DNA from 3 places in the Rummeliibacillus sp. G93 genome. Region 2 is predicted to be linked to each of the others. Evidence: riboswitches for the same ligand, from Rfam matches in the RefSeq annotation. Region 2 holds a riboswitch; each other region holds the start of a gene.

Region 1 (5,856 bases), 400 kb from region 2:
TTTAAGAACGGCTTTGATGAATTGCTCGTTTCGACTGCTGCTTTATTTTTAAGTGGCGTCCTGCTCGTTGGAATTTTACTAATTAAAAAAACAAAGCCCTCTGAATAATCAGAAGGGCTTTGTTTTTTAATCTAACTTTGTTGTAATAATAGGCACACCATTAGTGACAATAATGGTATGTTCAAGCTGAGCAACAAGAGATTTGTCTGGCGTTACAAATGTCCAGCCATCACCTGCTTCAACAATATGCTCCGCTTTTTGTGAGATAAATGGTTCTACAGCTAAAACCATACCTTCTTTCAACATTGTACGTTCCCAAGCATCAAAATAGTTAAGAACGTGTTGTGGTTCTTCATGAAGAGAGCGCCCAATTCCATGTCCTGTCAGATTCATGATGACGTTTAAGCCGTGATCACGCGCCTCACGCTCTACTGCTTTGCCGATTTGGTTTAGTTTAGAACCTGCTTTAACTTTCGTCATAGCACGTTCGAATGCACTTGATGCTACATCACAGATTTTTTGGATATCTGCATTATCCACATCTCCTACGATAAACGAAATGCCGGTATCTGCATAATAACCATCCACATGTCCAGACACATCAATGTTAATCAAATCGCCTGCTTTTAATTTATAATTGTTCGGGATGCCGTGTGCTACTTGTTCATTGACGCTTAAGCATGTGTATCCTGGAAAATCATATTCTGCTTTAGGTCCAGAAACCGCACCTTTCTCGTCAAATAGCTTTCCAGCCAAATCATCCAATTCTTTAGTCGTTACCCCTGGCTTGGCCGCTTCTTTTAAAGCCTCACGAATTTCGGCCATAGCACGGCCAGCTTTCATCAAAGCATCTATTTCTTCTTGCGTTTTTGCAATCATGTAAAACGATCCCTTCTGATTAATCTCGCTATTTAACTATACCACAAAATTCTGTGATGAAGTGAAAACCGGCTCAGTGGAGGTTTCTCTATTCCCCCTCATAACCTGCTAACCAAACAGCTACTTAGAATTTAAAAATGCGAGGTAAATTAAGTATACTTTTCTAAATTAACATATGCGTTTCTATAGAAATAAGTGCTTGCGCTTTAAGAAAAAACCGCCGTTCAAAATGTTCGGCTCATAGGAAACAACAAAAGCAGATGGGGCTATTTTTGTAATGCAATCTCGGAAATACCTTTCCTCTTTTCTCTTGGCAATCACTTTCAAACAGAGACGTTCCCCATCTTTACCATTACCAATCCATGCTGTGACGCCAAAGCCTTCATCCCTCAATTTGCTAACCAACCCCTGCTGTTCTCTGTCAACAATCACATCAAAGATCATATAACCTAGCGCTAGTTTGCTTTCAATGAGACCACCAGAATAAACGCCTAATCCCCATCCTACGCAATAAGCTAATATATTGAGCGGACGGTCTAAATTATCCAGCACAATCTTCAACCCCATCAAATAGATAAAGACCTCTGCTACAGACATCAGGGATGCTACAATTCGATATCCTTTTATCACAAGAATCATCCGCAATGTTACCAGTGTCATATAAACAATATTGATAATAATAATTAGTAAAAGCATCTCCAACAGATTCACCCCGCAATCAATTATTAGTATGTAGATTTATTACAATCCATACCCAGTCATGAAACTAAAAAAACGAATTGAGTTCCGTTACGATTCGCTAGTATTAGCAAACTTTATTAAAGAAGATCGGAATAAATACGATAAAATTGTTATAGAATTTTTAGGTAATCAAATCTTATAAACTTTTAGCTTCTGCCGAAGAAGATACCTTAAAACAAGAAGGGTGGAAATTATATGAAGAATAGACTTGATCCACTAGAAGCAGCCTTACAGTTTGTTGAAAAACATTTTCATAATTGTCAGGGAGCTATCTTAGCTGGGAGTGTTGTTCGAGGACAAGCAACTGAAACTTCTGATTTAGATATCATCATATTTGACAAAAGTTTTCCTTTTTCTTATCGTGAGTCCCTTATTGAATTTGGATGGAATATTGAACTGTTTGTTCATAATTTGAAGTCTTATCGTTTCTTTTTTGTAAGTGATTGTAAAGAAGGAAGGCCTACAATGCCAAGAATGGTAAGTGAGGGCAAAATTTTAAAAGATACAGGAGTATTATCGGCTATTAGAAAGGAAGCCAAAGACTTAATAGAACAAGGGCCAGAAGATTGGACAAAAGAAACAATGGACATAAAGCGATATTTTGTTACGGATGTGTTAGATGATTTAATCGGTTGTCAAAATAGAGCTGAAGGCATTTTTATTGCGAGCACACTCAGCGAATTAGTTAGTGAATTCATCCTTCGAAGTAATGGCAAATGGATTGGTACATCAAAATGGGTTTATCGTTCATTAGTTCATCATGACAAGAAACTTGCAAACGAATTTGTTGAAGCATTCGACGCATATTATAAATCAAATGATATTGGTAAGATTGTATGCCTGACTGATCAAGTCCTTCAACCATTTGGTGGAAGATTATTTGAAGGCTTCTCTTTAGGAAAATAACCTAATAAATAAAAACGCTCAGAATGTATCTGAGCGTTTGTTCATTGTATTGCTAATACCAAGACGAATTCTTAATGTAATTAGCAGTCTTCCCTCATTAATTTTTCGGGTTAGCTATTCGTGGCGCAGACTTAAAGAGCAGCGCAACGACAATAATCGTTAAAATAATAGCAGGAATCATATAAGAGCCGTTGTACACAATAGAGTACCAATATACATTTTGCTTTCCTGCATATTCAGCAAAGAACACGATTCCCGCCAATGTATGTGCTGCATATTTTAATAATCCGCCAATAAATGTTCCAATTGTTATAGCAACGATCATTTTGCCAGTTTGGCCACGTCGGTTGGCAGCAATCATCATTCCTCGCATCACACCAGCTAAGCCTACAGCTGTAAATGCAAAGAAATAATCGATGAAGCCTTGCAAAGGCGTTAACACATAGGCGCCCCCTATTAACACTTGCAATCCGCCAATTAATAGCCCTGTAACGAGTCCAGCCATTGTCCCCCAACGAAATGCCATCAGTACAATCGGAACCATTACAAGGCTAATAGAACCGCCCTGTGGCCATAGACTAAAGGACAGCTTATCCAATACAAATCCGATTGCTGCAAATATGGCGATTTCAATCATCATTAATAAACGTTTCTTATTCAATATACTTCCTCCCGTATTTCGATGCAGCCCACTCTTGCCTAAAGCGTATTCCCGTAAACAAGTATTCCAGAAGATTTCCACCCAAATAAAAAACGACATTAGGATAGCCCTAACATCGAAATAAGTCGGTCTCTATCCACATTCCTACGCAAGCATTAACTTACAGGTTCAAAGGGTTAGAATTTCGGATTCACTCTCAGCCGCCCATTTGCGGCTCCCCTCGTGGTCGATACATCAGTATTTAATTGAACACATTTATTGTACTTGATTTGATTTTAAATTGCCATGGTAATTTTCATCTTTCTGAATCTTTCAGTGAGCCCTGTGCGTATGTATAGATATATGGAGGTGTCAAAATTGGAATTGGAAAACAATAATAACCGTGTAATCTCTTCTTTGTGTTATTTTAGTATATTTTTTGCTGGATTTATCTTGCCCGTCATCGTGTATTTTGCTGTAAAGGAACAAGAAGTGAAAAGGCATGCTAAGCGCGCCTTACTCTCTCACCTTCTTCTTCTGGTCCCTACCATTATTGGCGTCATTATATTTATGGCCGTGGTGGCTGGAGCCGGTTTTTATAGTTATTCATTTGAAACAGGGAGTCCAGATGCATCGTCCAATGATGGTATGTGGATTATGGGAGCATGGCTTATCTTTATTGTTGTAGAAGCTATCCTTTCGCTAGGCGTGTTCATTTGGAATATTGTACAAGGAATTAAAGTACTCAAAGTTTAAAATACTGTTAATATGGCTATTAGTTAAATATACACAAGCTCATCAATGAATGGAGTGCTACTATATGCAATTACGAAAAGTAATAAAAACTGTAATCAAAATCGCACCAGTTGTTTATCCAATCATCTTAAAAGTGATTGATGCAAGACATGATAAAAAAGCAATGAAAAAATAATCACTAAAAACGCCGTATTCTCTGTGGAATACGGCGTTTTTTTATATGAACTTTAAGTTGAGATTAAAAGGTATAGCAACACCTAAGCATGACTACTTAAAATGCCCAGCTGCCATTGCGGAAAATAGGCTCAACTGTACCGTCTGCTAGAACGCCGTCGATATCCATTTCTCCGCTACCAATCATGAAGTCTTCATGAGTAATTGATGTATTAATACCTTTTTCTTCGAGCTCCTCTTTTGTCAGGCTGCTTCCACCTTCATAGCATGTCGGATAAGCTTCGCCAATCGCCAGGTGGTTAGAGGCATTTTCATCGAAAAGCGTATTGTAGTAAAGAATATTTGATGCAGAGATAGGCGACTCATGTGGTACAAGAGCAACTTCGCCAAGGTACTTAGAACCTTCATCCGCTTTGACTAATTCTTGCAGCAAATCATGACCAACCTCTGCTTCAGCTTTTACAATCTTTCCACCTTCGAATGTCAGCTTAAATTGATCGATAACATTACCTTGGAAAACAAGCGGTTTTGTATTCGATACAAAGCCGTTCACACCGTATTTTGATGGCATTGTGTACACTTCTTCTGTTGGCATATTTGCTACAAACGAAGAACCAGCAGGTGTATGGCTCGCACCTGTGCACCAAATATGCTTATCTGGCAATTCAATTGTTAAATCAGTGCCAGGCGCTTTATAATGCAGCTTTTGATAACGTTTTGCGTTTAAAAGATCTGCTCTCGCATCTAGGTTTTTCAAATGTTGTTCCCAGTTGTCTACAGCATTTCCTTCACCAATATGAACCGTTTTGAAGATCGCTTCCCATAATGCTGGCAGCTGCTCTTCTTCTTTTAAATCAGAGAATACTTTTGCAGCCCATTTCTTCGATGGTACAGCAATAATAGACCACGCAATCTTGTCGTTCATCACTGCATCGCGATAGTTTTCAAGCGCTTTGCCTGATGCTTTTTGCTGTGCGGATAGTTTTTCAACTGGCACTCCCGTAAGGTTATCCGGATCTTGCGCATCAATCCACAAAAGAGCACCCCCACGCTCAATCAACTCATCTCGTTGTTCACTGATCCAGCGTGGAAATTTAGCAAATTCATCAGCTGGTGCATTGTCGTAAAAAGCGCGGTCAATCACATCATCTGAAAAATTAACCGTTACGCGTGCAGCCCCTGCTTCATACGCTTTTTTTGCCACTAATCTTGTAAATTCAACTGTCTCTGTTGTTGTATTGATTAACATGGTTTGACCCTTTTGTATATTTGCGCCCACTCTTACTGTAAGCTCAGCAAATTGTTCTAGCTTCTCTTCAAACGTCATATTATTTCCCTCTTTTCTTTGCGTGATAAGGTTTCTTCCCATCGCCCTTGTTTTTTCTGTTTGCATTTGTACCATTCGTTGAATAGCGTTTATTCCCTTTGTTAGGTTTGGCTTCTGCCTTTCCCTCTTTTAATTGGCCATTTGACCAATTTTTCTCAACTGGCTCAATTTCTAATTCTCTCATGCGTTTTAGATATGCTTGTTCTTCATGATGTGCAAGTAATGTAAGTACTTCCCCGCTATTGCCAGCTCTTCCTGTTCTGCCTGAACGGTGGATATATTGCTCTTTTGTGAATGGCACGTTGACATGAATAACATGTGTTAGCCCCTCTATATCTAAGCCCCTTGCCGCAATATCTGTAGCGAGAAGGACGCGCGCATCACCCTTGCGGAAACGTTCAATCGCTGATTTTCTTTCCTCTTTTTTCATCTC
Region 2 (5,856 bases):
AAAATTTGGAAGGCTGTACTCGTGTTATTCGTAGGTCTTTTTTCTTTTTCTATTAACTTGAACATCTGGAGCACAGCGCTAAAACTATCCATTTTGCCTTTAGGGGTATGGATTTTATACTTTATATTAAAAGGCAGAAATCGATGGAAATCATATCGCTCTTTTGCTTGGCTGGGGTTTAGCTTCAATTTCATTTTTATAGTAGCTTCACTTGTAGCAATACCCTTTCAACAATGGATTTTTCCAGACAAAAAACCAGCAACATACCTAGCGAATTTAGAAAATGCAAAATTAATTACTATTCATCCTTCAGCAAAAAAGAAGATAGTGTTAGATAGAAAGAAGTTAGCAGGGAAATTCACACACTTGAAACAGCGGGAAATCTATAGCGATAAGTGGTTTTCAAGCCTTTATGAGATGAGTCCCTCAGAAATTAACAAAAAAGATGAACATTTTCCTTATCAGCTTGCAGGAGTAAAGCCGAAATGGGGAAGTGGGCTTCCATCACCGGCACTGTACATAGAAAAAGACGGAAAAGGAATTTTGATAACTACACCTCAGCAACAGCTTTATTACCGTTTAAATAATTCCGTGCTAAAGGAGGAGCAATAATATGAAGAAAAGAAAAGGAATGTTTGCTCTTTTAGTAGTGATTATTGGTATTATAGGTCTATTCTTCTATTATTCTTATTCAAAACCAACTCCTTTTCCAACAGAGGAAGCGCTGAAAAAGGATATAAATCAGACCTTCCCTGAGGCTAGCGTAAAAACAATACAAGATATAATCCACGTTGATGAACGCCATAAAGTGGTTCCTTTTATTTCTTTGAATAAAGACTATGGACTTAGCTATTGGATTTGGAAGAAGAATAAATGGCGAGTCGCTGAAGTGGATAATCGAGAAGAACCGATGATATGGAAGATAGAAGATAGAAAACGTCCAAAGTATGTATATGTGTGGAATATTTTTCATAAAAACAAGGTGGATTCATTTACATTTTATCTACTGAGGCAACGGGATTATATCACCTACGATAGGCAAAGTCTTTATATTCCACCAGTTCAAATGACAGAGAAAGTGCTATTGAATCATAAGACATATGGGGTTTTTTCTATTCCAGAAGATTGGGCTACGATTAAAGATTATGCTAGACCTGTTCAAACGGATTGGCTCTTCTCAAATGAGGAGGAAGGAGATTCGTTTAATTTTGGATGGAGACCGAATGCCAAGCCTGGTGTAAAAGAGCCGATTGAATTTACTAATAATGGAGAAAGCTTTTCAAACGGGGATATCATTTTACGCTTTCCGGAACGTTTCGAAAAGGGAAGTCGTGATCTTTATGAATGAGTATCGATAATCTAGGAGGTGTTTTTATGAAAATGATAAAAAATTTAAGCTCAAAAGATGAAATTATGGATGCCTTTCCGGTCATGAGCCAACTCAGAACACATTTAGATATAAACACATATGTAGAATTAGTGATGGAAGCGATGGAAAAGGAACAGTATAAGCTCTATGCACTCGTTGACTCTGATGAAATAGTTGCGGTGGTCGGATTCCAGCCAATGATTACACTTTATTATGGAAGATATATATGGGTATGTGATTTAGTGACAGATGCATCTAAGCGCTCGTTCGGTTATGGAGAAGAGTTGCTTGAATTTGTAGAAGCATGGGCGAAAGAATATAAGTATGAGTGTGTGGCCTTATCTTCTGGGTTGCAACGTACGAAGGCACACCGTTTTTATGAAGAAAAGATGGGGTACGACAAGGTAAGTTATGTGTTTAGGAAAGAATTCTAATATGTTGTAAAAAGCTAAGCTTGTTTTATCCTTGAATGGCATCCAGTTGAATGGTACGATGAATATAACTTAAATATTTGCAGGGGGACACGAAAGTGTTGAGAAGGTTTAAGCCTGACCCTTAGAACCTGACAGTTAATACTGGCGTAGGGAGCAAAGTACATATGATCGTTTTGTACAGCAGCTCTCCGTTTATGGGAGAGTTTTTTTGTACCCAACCAAATATTTTAGTGCGGGGGGACACGAAAGTGTTGAGAAGGTTAAAACCTGACCCTTAGAACCTGACAGTTAATACTGACGTAGGGAGCAGATGAAGGTATGAAATCTCTATGTCTACTCATAGGGATTTTTTGCGTCTACGTCCACTTTAAAGGAGGACGAACAGTGAGATTTGATGAAGTTGTTAGAGAAGAAGCAGATGCATATTGGGATGATAGCATGGTACACCCATTCGTGAAAGGGTTAGTACATGGCACACTGCCAATGGAGAACTTTAAATTTTATATGATGCAGGATGCCATTTATTTAAAGCATTACTCAAAAATATTGGCAATAGCAGCATCCAAATCGGAGACGAACCAGGAAATGGCCTATTATCTTGAATCAGCTAGAAGTATAAATGAAGCAGAACTTGAGCTCCACCGGACTGTTTTCAAAGAACTTCATATTGGAGAACAAGAACAAGCGGAGCTTATTCCTGCGCCAGCCAACAATAATTATATTAACCATATGTATAACGCCGTTCTAAACGAAAGCCTGCCAGTTGCATTTGCCGCGTTGCTGCCATGTCCTTGGTTATACCAAAGTATTGGTGAAGCGTATAAAGATGAAAAACCGACACAGAAGTTATACAGAGATTGGATTGAATTGTATAGCGGTAAAGAGTTTAAAGATCAACTGGACATCCAAAAGCAGATGCTCAATAAGTATGCGAAAGAACACCCAGCTGACGTTCAAAAGATGAAAGCATTTTTCCAAATGAGTGCCTATTACGAATGCAAGTTTTGGGATATGGCCTGGTCTTTAGAAAATTGGAAGGAGCTTTCACCTTATGAGCTTGCTTAAAATAAATCAGAAAAATCCTTTAATCCACTGTATAACAAATTATGTAGTAGCAAATTTTACAGCAAACGGACTGCTCGCGATTGGGGCATCGCCAGTTATGGCAGATGAAATCGCAGAGGTAGGAGATATGGTTTCTGTTGCAAGTGGTTTACTTGTTAATATTGGTACCATTAATGGCAGAACAAAAGAAGCAATGATTGTAGCTGGACGCAAAGCGAATGAAGTGGGAATTCCTGTCGTTCTAGATCCGGTAGGCGTAGGCGCCACTGCCTTTCGTCGCGAGACGGTGAAGAATCTATTGAGAGAAATTAAATTTGATCTTATTCGCTGCAATACTGGAGAACTTGCAGCAATCGCAGGTGTCAATTGGGACTCAAAGGGAGTAGACAGCGGCGTAGGAGAGATGGATACCGAGCAGACAGCAAAAGCTATAGCGAAACAGTACAACTGTTTTGTTATTGTCACCGGCGAGGTGGACATTGCAACAAACGGCGAAAGTATTGATTATATAGCAGGCGGTCATGAGCTCATGACGAAGATTACGGGTACGGGGTGTTTGCTTAGCGCTATTTGTACAGCAGCCTTAGCAGTAGAAAGAAATAACCTTTCTATCTTAACCGACGTTTTGAAAGACTATAAAAAGGTTGCCGAGATGGCATGCCAGAAGGAATGGTTAGGTGCTGTTCAACAAGAAGTACTTAATCAATTGCAACAGGTTTCAGGGGGGCGAGCATAATGAATATTGCCATGACTATTGCGGGTTCTGACAGCGGTGGAGGAGCAGGTATTCAAGCAGATCTAAAGACTTTCCAGGAGCTTGGCGTTTTTGGCACATCAGCTATTACGGCATTGACTGCACAAAATACGCTAGGTGTTGAAGGTATATACCCAGCCCAACCAGAATTTGTTCAGCAGCAAATCGAAGTAGTGATGAGGGATATGCCGATAAAAGCGGTGAAAACGGGCATGTTGTTTTCTGCCGAGATTATTGAAGCTGTAGCACATAGTTTGCGAGATAAAGAGACACAATTGGTAGTAGACCCAGTGATGATTGCGAAAGGTGGAGCATCTTTGCTACAACATGAGGCAGTGACTGCGCTGAAAAAATTCCTATTGCCGCGTGCAACTATTCTTACGCCAAACATACCAGAAGCAGAGGTAATAAGCGGAATCGAAATAAAAAGCCCAAAAGACTTAGAAAAGGCTGCAAACGCAATGCTTGCAATGGGTGTTTCATGCGTCATTATAAAAGGCGGTCATTTAGAAGGTAAGGATGCAGTAGATACTGTATTTTTTCAAGATGATTCGTTCTTTTCAATGCAAACGAAGCGAATTTCCACTGTTCAAACACACGGTACAGGATGCACCTTCTCAGCAGCGTTAACCGCTTTTTTGGCACAGGGCTTCTCTTTAAAAAGTGCCATAATAGAAGCGAAAAAATTCGTCCATTTAGCTATTCAACATCCATTAAATATAGGGAATGGACATGGTCCTACAAACCATTTTGCGTATAAAAAATTAAGCGGCAACTGTGAGGTGACAATTAGTGAGGAAAGAGGATTTAGCAGTTTATCTGATTATGGGCACGCAAAACTGCATTGAACCACCCCTCCAAGTGCTCGAACAAGCATTACAGGCTGGTATCACAATGTTTCAGTTGCGTGAAAAGGGTGAAGGGGCATTAACTGGCAAAGATCTTGAAATGTTTGCGCGTGAGTGCCAGAGGCTCTGCAAGCAATATGAGATCCCATTTATTGTCAATGATCATATCGAATTGGCTTTGAAGATAGAAGCGGATGGTGTGCATATCGGGCAAGAAGATATGGAGCTGGAAAAAATACGGCCGGAATTTAAGGGGAAGATGATTGGTGTATCAGTGCATACAAAAGAAGAATTGGTGCAGGCAGTGGATCAAGGTACAGATTATGTCGGGATAGGCCCTATATATGAAACGAAGTCTAAACAAGATGCCAAGAAGCCAGCGGGTGTTACATTTTTACAGGAGGCACGAAAGCTATATCCAACTCTCCCTATTGTAGCTATTGGTGGAATTACGGTCGAGAACGCACAGCCGTTAAAAGAGAGCGGAGCAGATGGTGTGGCCGTCATTTCAGCGATCTGCCAAAGTGAAGATTGCAGACCAGTGATTGGATCCCTTCAATCTATTTTTAAAGCATAATAAAAGCTGCATGAAATGTCTTAGCGACAACTTCATGCAGCTTTTTTAGTTCATGTATTATTTTGTTTCCTCTTGATCAATCCAGCTATAGCTTAGCTCCTCTGCTTTACCATGCTCATCTGTCTCGATTCGAACCGTTTTGTCTTCCAATTTGTTTTGAGATTTCGCTTCATCATCTAACTCAAAGTCATGCGTTTTCTGGAATGTTTTATTGCCATTTGGCGTTTGAAGAGTTAACTCTTTTGAATCGTTTTTAACGAGTTTGCCAATGATCTCTTTTTCATCGCCATCTCTATCATATACACCATCCTGATCTGCGAGTGTTTTGTCTGTTGGTTTAACACTTTCTGCAACGGCTTTATTTGTGGATACTTCCACAACCACTTGCTTGTCTTGCCAATCTCCTTTCATACCTTTTTTGTCGCTTTCAAATGATACTTTTTTTTGAATGGCTATTTGCTTTCCATGTACCTCTAAGGTAATCTCGTCGTTATTTTCTTTTACATATTTTCCTACTAGATCAAAGTCACCTTCTGATGAATCATTTTTATCTGGATCCTTTGAAAGGTTTTTTAGAGTTTTTAATTCGGTATTTTCATTAATGCTTGTACTTGTATTACTGCTCTCAGTTTGTTTAGGCTGAGAACTGTCCTTTTGAGGGCTTGTGCTTTTGGTATCATTGCCGCACCCTGCTAAGATAACCCCTGCTGCCAGAAATAGTGATGCTTTTGGTAGATACTTTTTCATATTATTGTTCAATTGACTTCACTCCCTAAACAATAGTATTTCCTTTTTCTTTAAAAGTGAAA
Region 3 (5,856 bases), 280 kb from region 2:
CATTCTTTGTGCTGGCTCCCATGGAGGATGTGACTGATGTTGTATTTCGCCATGTCGTGAGCAAAGCAGGACGCCCGGATGTATTTTTCACCGAGTTTACAAACACGGATAGTTATTGCCACCCAGAAGGAAAGAACAGTGTGCGTGGACGTTTGACTTTTACGGAAGACGAACAGCCAATGGTGGCACATATCTGGGGAGACAAGCCCGAGTATTTCCGTGAAATGAGTATCGGAATGGCGGAGATGGGGTACAAAGGCATCGATATTAATATGGGCTGCCCTGTTCCAAACGTAGCGTCTAGAGGAAAGGGTAGCGGTCTTATTCTTCGACCAGATGCAGCTGCAGAAATCATCCAAGCAGCAAAAGCAGGAGGACTGCCTGTTAGTGTTAAAACAAGGCTAGGCTACTCAGATCTAAATGAGTGGGAGGACTGGCTAACGCATATATTGAAGCAGGATATTGCCAACCTTTCGATTCATTTGCGAACAAGAAAAGAAATGAGTAAAGTAGATGCCCATTGGGAGATGATTCCGGCAATCAAGGAATTACGTGACCGTATTGCACCTGACACAATGCTTACCATCAATGGAGACATTCCTGACCGACAAAAAGGTCTTGAGCTTGCTGAACAATATGGAATAGACGGCATCATGATTGGTCGCGGTATCTTTAAAAATCCGTTTGCGTTTGAAAAAGAACCAAGAGAGCATAGCAGTCAGGAGCTTCTAGATCTTTTAAGATATCAGCTAGATTTGCACGATCAATATCAAGAACTAGTGCCACGTTCCATTTCGGGACTTCATCGTTTCTTCAAGATCTATGTCAAAGGATTTCCTGGTGCTGGCGAATTGCGAAATCAATTGATGCACACGAAATCTACGGATGAAGTGCGTGCGCTGATTGATGGTTTTGAAGTAAAGAATGTTGATTAGAAAGCAATAGCCAAACCTAAAAAAGGAAAAAGATTATCTCAGCCCGTGATTGAGATAATCTTTTTTAGTTATAACGGGTGTCTTGTGAGACTACAATATAATAAAATTTTTAACTAGAAAAGAGAAGGACTATGGAGAAGCTCGGATTATATAAGGAAGTTTACATATCGTAAGTAATAGAGTGGCGGTAGCATTCCTATATTTACAACCGTTCGGTGGTGAGATACAACTGTTCCTGGAAGATTTACCACCGCATCCACCCGATTTACAACCGCTCTTCACAAGTTTACTTCCGAAAGTTAGCAATTTAAGTCCTATCTGTCCTAAATGAAGTAAAATATGGTCGCCCGCAAAAAGGTTATAAAAAGAGATAAAGATTTTCAAATTGAAAATTACGTTGTGCTGTGATTAGGTGCCCAACAGCAATCAATCCTAAGGAAAGGGATGTTACTAAATTTCACCATATCTGTCCTTGACAATCCATTCAATAATGTTAAGATAATATCGAATGTTACTAAAACTTCATATGATTTACCACTAGGGGTGCCATTAGAATGGCTGAGATCAAAGTGTGACTTTGAGACTCTTGGAACCTGATTTGGTTTATACCAACGTAGGGAAGTGGCACGGCAGAAATTTTATTTTTTGATACATATAATTTCTAATACCCACTTTCTTTGCGTAAAGGAAAGTGGGGTTTTTTTATTCCATTTTCCTAACACTATTTTTGGAGGGATTATGATGAAATTTTCAGAGCAGTTACGACGTGAGGCAGATTCTATTTGGGAAGCAAGTTTTCAGCATCCATTTGTGACAGGGATAGCTGATGGAAGCTTGCCATTAGAAAGCTTCCGCTATTACGTGTTGCAGGATTCTTATTATCTTTCTCATTTTGCCAGGGTGCAGGCATTGGCGGGAGCAAAGGCACCTGATTTGCACACAACGGCTCGCATGGCTATTCATGTACAGGGTACAGCTGAAGCAGAATTGAGTCTGCATGCTAATTTTTCAAAGCAATTAGGCATTACTGATGCTGAAATTGCTGAGTTTAAGCCTGCTCCCACTGCCTATGCGTACACATCTCATCTATATCGAGCGGCATTTACTGGTCATATTGGTGATATTATTGCAGCGCTTCTTCCATGCTATTGGCTTTATGATGAAATCGGTCAGCGTTTAAAGGGAAATACGCCAAATCAACCAATCTATCAAGAGTGGATTGCTGCATACGGTGGCGATTGGTTCCATGAAAAAGTGGTGGAGCAAATCGAGCGAATCGATGAGATTGCTGAGAGGGTTACAGAATCAGATCGCTTGCAAATGCTCGAGCATTTTATGATCAGCAGCCAATACGAATATTCATTTTGGGAGATGGCTTATCAGCATGAAGATTGGCCAATCGTGAATAAGGATTCGATGGTGAGAGGCTAATGAATCGAGAGCTGCATATTGTTTCGACAGGCAGACAGCCTATTCCTGAAATGATTCGGATCGCCAAAGATATTCATCCATTCATTGATGCTTTCCATATCCGTGAAAAGCAGAGAACTGCCAGAGAACTAATGGAAATCGTAAATCAACTGAAGGCAGAAGGTGTGCCTTTGGATAAAATCATCATCAACGATCGACTGGACGTCGGAGCGGTCACAAAGGTGAAGGGCGTTCAACTAGCTAATCATAGTTTGGATATCGCGGTTGTGAAGGATGTTTTTCCAGCATTACGGCTAGGATGTTCGGTTCACACAGTAGAAGAAGCGATATATGCGAGTGAATGTGGCGCAGATTATGTGATATATGGCCATATCTTCCCTTCACAATCCAAGCCGGACAAAGAACCACGAGGCCTAGAAAAATTAAAGGAATTAACTATGAACGTAAAAGTTCCAGTGATTGCGATTGGCGGAATTCAATTTGAGAATGTAGAACGAGTGTTGGAAGCAGGAGCAAGCGGGATTGCAGTCTTGTCAGGAGTGATGTTGGCAAACAATCCAGTACAGGCAGCGAAAAAGTATTCTGCAAAATTGAGGTTAACGGAAAGTCCTTTATCAAAATAAATTGATTAGCACACGTAAAAGGAAGTGAGCGGATGAGACTCCAAATAAATGGTGAATCTCTAGAAGTTCCCGAGCAAATAAGAGTTGTGTCAGATGTGATTCATCACTTTGGATTAGAATCTAAGGTTTTCATTATGGAATTAAATCATAACATTTTAGACAAAAGTCGCTATTTCGACACAGCTGTATCAGAAGGCGACAAAATAGAGATTGTACACTTTGTTGGAGGTGGATGAAATGTTGAAAATTGGGCCATATGAATTTCAATCAAGACTTTTATTAGGAACAGGAAAGTACCCAAACTTTGATATTCAGAAAGAAGCCGTGGAAGTATCAGGAACGGACATCCTTACGTTTGCCGTTAGAAGAATGAATATTTTTGAGGCGAGCCAGCCGAATTTCCTGGAGAAAATAGATTTAGCGAAGTATAAACTATTACCCAATACAGCAGGGGCCACTACGGCTGCAGAAGCGGTTCGCATCGCCAAGCTGGCAAAGGCATCTGGCTTATGTGACATGATTAAAGTCGAAGTCATCGGTTGCCAAAAAACCCTGTTGCCTGACCCGTTCGAAACATATAAGGCATCTGAAGAATTATTGAAAGAAGGATTTATTGTCCTTCCTTATATCTCAGATGATGTATTGCTAGCTAAAAGATTGCAAGAATTAGGCGTCCATGCAATCATGCCTGGCGCTTCTCCAATAGGCTCTGGTCAAGGCATTATCAACCCGCTTAATTTAAGTTTTATTATTGAGCAGGCAACTGTACCCGTTATTGTAGATGCAGGTATTGGTGCGCCATCTGATGCGGCTATTGCTATGGAAGCAGGAGCGGATGGAGTCCTCTTGAATACTGCTGTTTCAGGTGCTGGTAATCCCGTGAAAATGGCGAAAGCAATGAAGCTTGCCATTGAAGCAGGACGCTTAGGCTATGAAGCAGGTAGAATAGCGAAAAAAAACTATGCAACGGCTAGCAGTCCAACCGAAGGAATGAGCATCGGGTGAGTGAGCGTTATTCAAGGCAAGAATTATTTGTGCCTATCGGTAAAGAAGGCCAAGAGAAAATTAGGCAAAAGCATGTACTTGTAATTGGTGCAGGGGCACTCGGAACGGGAAGTGCAGAAAGTCTCGTACGTATGGGGGTTGGTAAGCTGACTATAGTTGATCGAGATTACGTAGAGTGGAGTAATCTTCAAAGGCAACAATTATACGATGAGGAAGATGCCAAGCAACGCGTACCTAAAGCTATTGCAGCGCATAAACGATTATCACAGTTAAATAGTGAAGTAGAAATCCATGGTCTTGTTCAAGATGTTTCAGCGACTGAAGCAGAGCAACTTATAAGGGATGTGGATCTCATAATGGATGCCACAGATAATTTTGACACACGCATGATTCTAAATGATGTAGCACAAAAATATAACATTCCATGGATTTATGGTGCTTGTGTCGGAAGCTATGGATTAAGCTATTCCATTATCCCGGGGAAAACGCCTTGTTTAAATTGTTTGCTGGAGACAGTGCCAATTGGTGGATTAACGTGTGATACGGCAGGCATAATCAGTCCCGCTGTCCAAATGGTAGTGGCTTATCAAATCACTGAAGCGCTAAAGATTTTGGTTGAGGATGATTGTTCTTTAAGGAATCAGCTTATATCCTTTGATTTATGGAAGAATCAACATACTTCTATCATAGTCGATCAGTTAAAGAAACAGAGTTGTCCATCCTGTGGCGATCATCCAACTTATCCTTACCTAGAACATCAAAGTCAATCAAAAGTAGCAGTGTTGTGTGGACGCGATACGGTTCAAATTCGACCGTCTCATAGAATCACAGTAGACTTAGAAAACGTAGCAAACCTACTATCTAAGCAAGCGGACTCAGTCGTACGAAATCCATATCTTGTTTCGTTTAAAATGGGCGATTTTCGTCTCGTCCTATTTAAAGACGGACGGGCATTGATACATGGCACGAAGAATATTGAGGAAGCTAAATCATTTTATTATCGTTATTTAGGATAGCTAAGGAGTATGCTTGTGGGGTATAGATGTCTAATCAACAGTTATACTAATCAAAACTGTAACAGGGAAATTCTTTAGAAAAGGGCGATAGAATGGTGGCAATATGTGAGCTATGTGGGCGAGATGGAGTGGAAGTGACCATCCATCATTTACTTCCGAAAGAGATGGGCGGTACTTTTGGTGATACTGCCAAACTCTGCATACCATGTCACAAACAAATACATGCCCTTTATACAAATAGCGAAATTGCAGCTCGATTATCCACATTATCAGAATTACGTGCAGATCCAGCGATAAGACGTTTCATCAAATGGATTCGAAAGCAGCCCTCTAGCAAGATGGTGAGGAATAAAAAGGTGAACCGGAGAAAATAGAGGAGCATGCTGTTTTGAGTAGAACAGCATGCTTTTGTTATGACTTGATGTGGTATCAAAGCTCCACATCTTCTGGATCAAACCATTCACCAGTAAGCAAATCAAGTGCATTTCCTGCATCATGGATTTCAAAATATGAAGGAATGCCAATTTCTTTACCGTTCGCTTGGTTGAAGCATTGATAAACCCAACGACCGATTTCTGCAATACAGGCTTCTTCCACACCCTCTTTTTCATAGAACTCTTCTAATGTATCTGACCACTCTTCCTCCAACCATTCATCTACTAAAAATTCATCAAGTAAATCGACTGAACCCGCGAAACCTTCATCTACCTCTTCTTCAAAAACCTCATCAAACATATCTTCTCGAGTAGATAAACTGAAGTAGAGAGTAGGTTCACCTATACTACTTTCTATAAATATTGCGTTTACCTCTTCCGCAAAATTCATCTCTATTAAACTGCCTATTTT

What was found. A riboswitch is a leader RNA that binds a small molecule or an ion and turns the genes downstream of it on or off. The one in region 2 is predicted to bind thiamine pyrophosphate.
Region 1: linked by a shared signal. The riboswitch ahead of thiT (energy-coupled thiamine transporter ThiT) and the one ahead of tenA (thiaminase II) in region 2 are both predicted to bind thiamine pyrophosphate.
Region 3: linked by a shared signal. The riboswitch ahead of tenA (thiaminase II) and the one ahead of tenA (thiaminase II) in region 2 are both predicted to bind thiamine pyrophosphate.

The regions. Positions count from the first base shown of each region.
Region 1 is NZ_CP097314.1:2,564,529-2,570,384, forward strand. Features, by position in the region: gene M2M59_RS12965 (tryptophan-rich sensory protein) at 1-108, shown strand, start outside; gene map (type I methionyl aminopeptidase) at 127-879, opposite strand; gene M2M59_RS12975 (DUF2179 domain-containing protein) at 1,063-1,575, opposite strand; gene M2M59_RS12980 (nucleotidyltransferase domain-containing protein) at 1,816-2,526, shown strand; gene thiT (energy-coupled thiamine transporter ThiT) at 2,624-3,187, opposite strand; TPP riboswitch at 3,312-3,418, opposite strand; gene M2M59_RS12990 (magnetosome magnetite crystal formation protein family) at 3,545-3,922, shown strand; gene M2M59_RS12995 (aminopeptidase) at 4,194-5,423, opposite strand; gene M2M59_RS13000 (DEAD/DEAH box helicase) at 5,425-5,856, opposite strand, start outside.
Region 2 is NZ_CP097314.1:2,964,738-2,970,593, reverse strand. Features, by position in the region: gene M2M59_RS14985 (hypothetical protein) at 1-612, shown strand, start outside; gene M2M59_RS14980 (hypothetical protein) at 614-1,348, shown strand; gene M2M59_RS14975 (GNAT family N-acetyltransferase) at 1,375-1,803, shown strand; TPP riboswitch at 1,875-1,973, shown strand; TPP riboswitch at 2,028-2,126, shown strand; gene tenA (thiaminase II) at 2,188-2,868, shown strand; gene thiM (hydroxyethylthiazole kinase) at 2,855-3,604, shown strand; gene thiD (bifunctional hydroxymethylpyrimidine kinase/phosphomethylpyrimidine kinase) at 3,604-4,470, shown strand; gene thiE (thiamine phosphate synthase) at 4,415-5,047, shown strand; gene M2M59_RS14950 (hypothetical protein) at 5,105-5,806, opposite strand.
Region 3 is NZ_CP097314.1:2,688,042-2,693,897, reverse strand. Features, by position in the region: gene M2M59_RS13555 (tRNA dihydrouridine synthase) at 1-935, shown strand, start outside; TPP riboswitch at 1,465-1,572, shown strand; gene tenA (thiaminase II) at 1,677-2,366, shown strand; gene tenI (thiazole tautomerase TenI) at 2,366-2,989, shown strand; gene thiS (sulfur carrier protein ThiS) at 3,022-3,225, shown strand; gene M2M59_RS13535 (thiazole synthase) at 3,227-3,994, shown strand; gene M2M59_RS13530 (thiazole biosynthesis adenylyltransferase ThiF) at 3,991-5,010, shown strand; gene M2M59_RS13525 (HNH nuclease-like protein HlpB) at 5,103-5,384, shown strand; gene M2M59_RS13520 (hypothetical protein) at 5,440-5,856, opposite strand, start outside.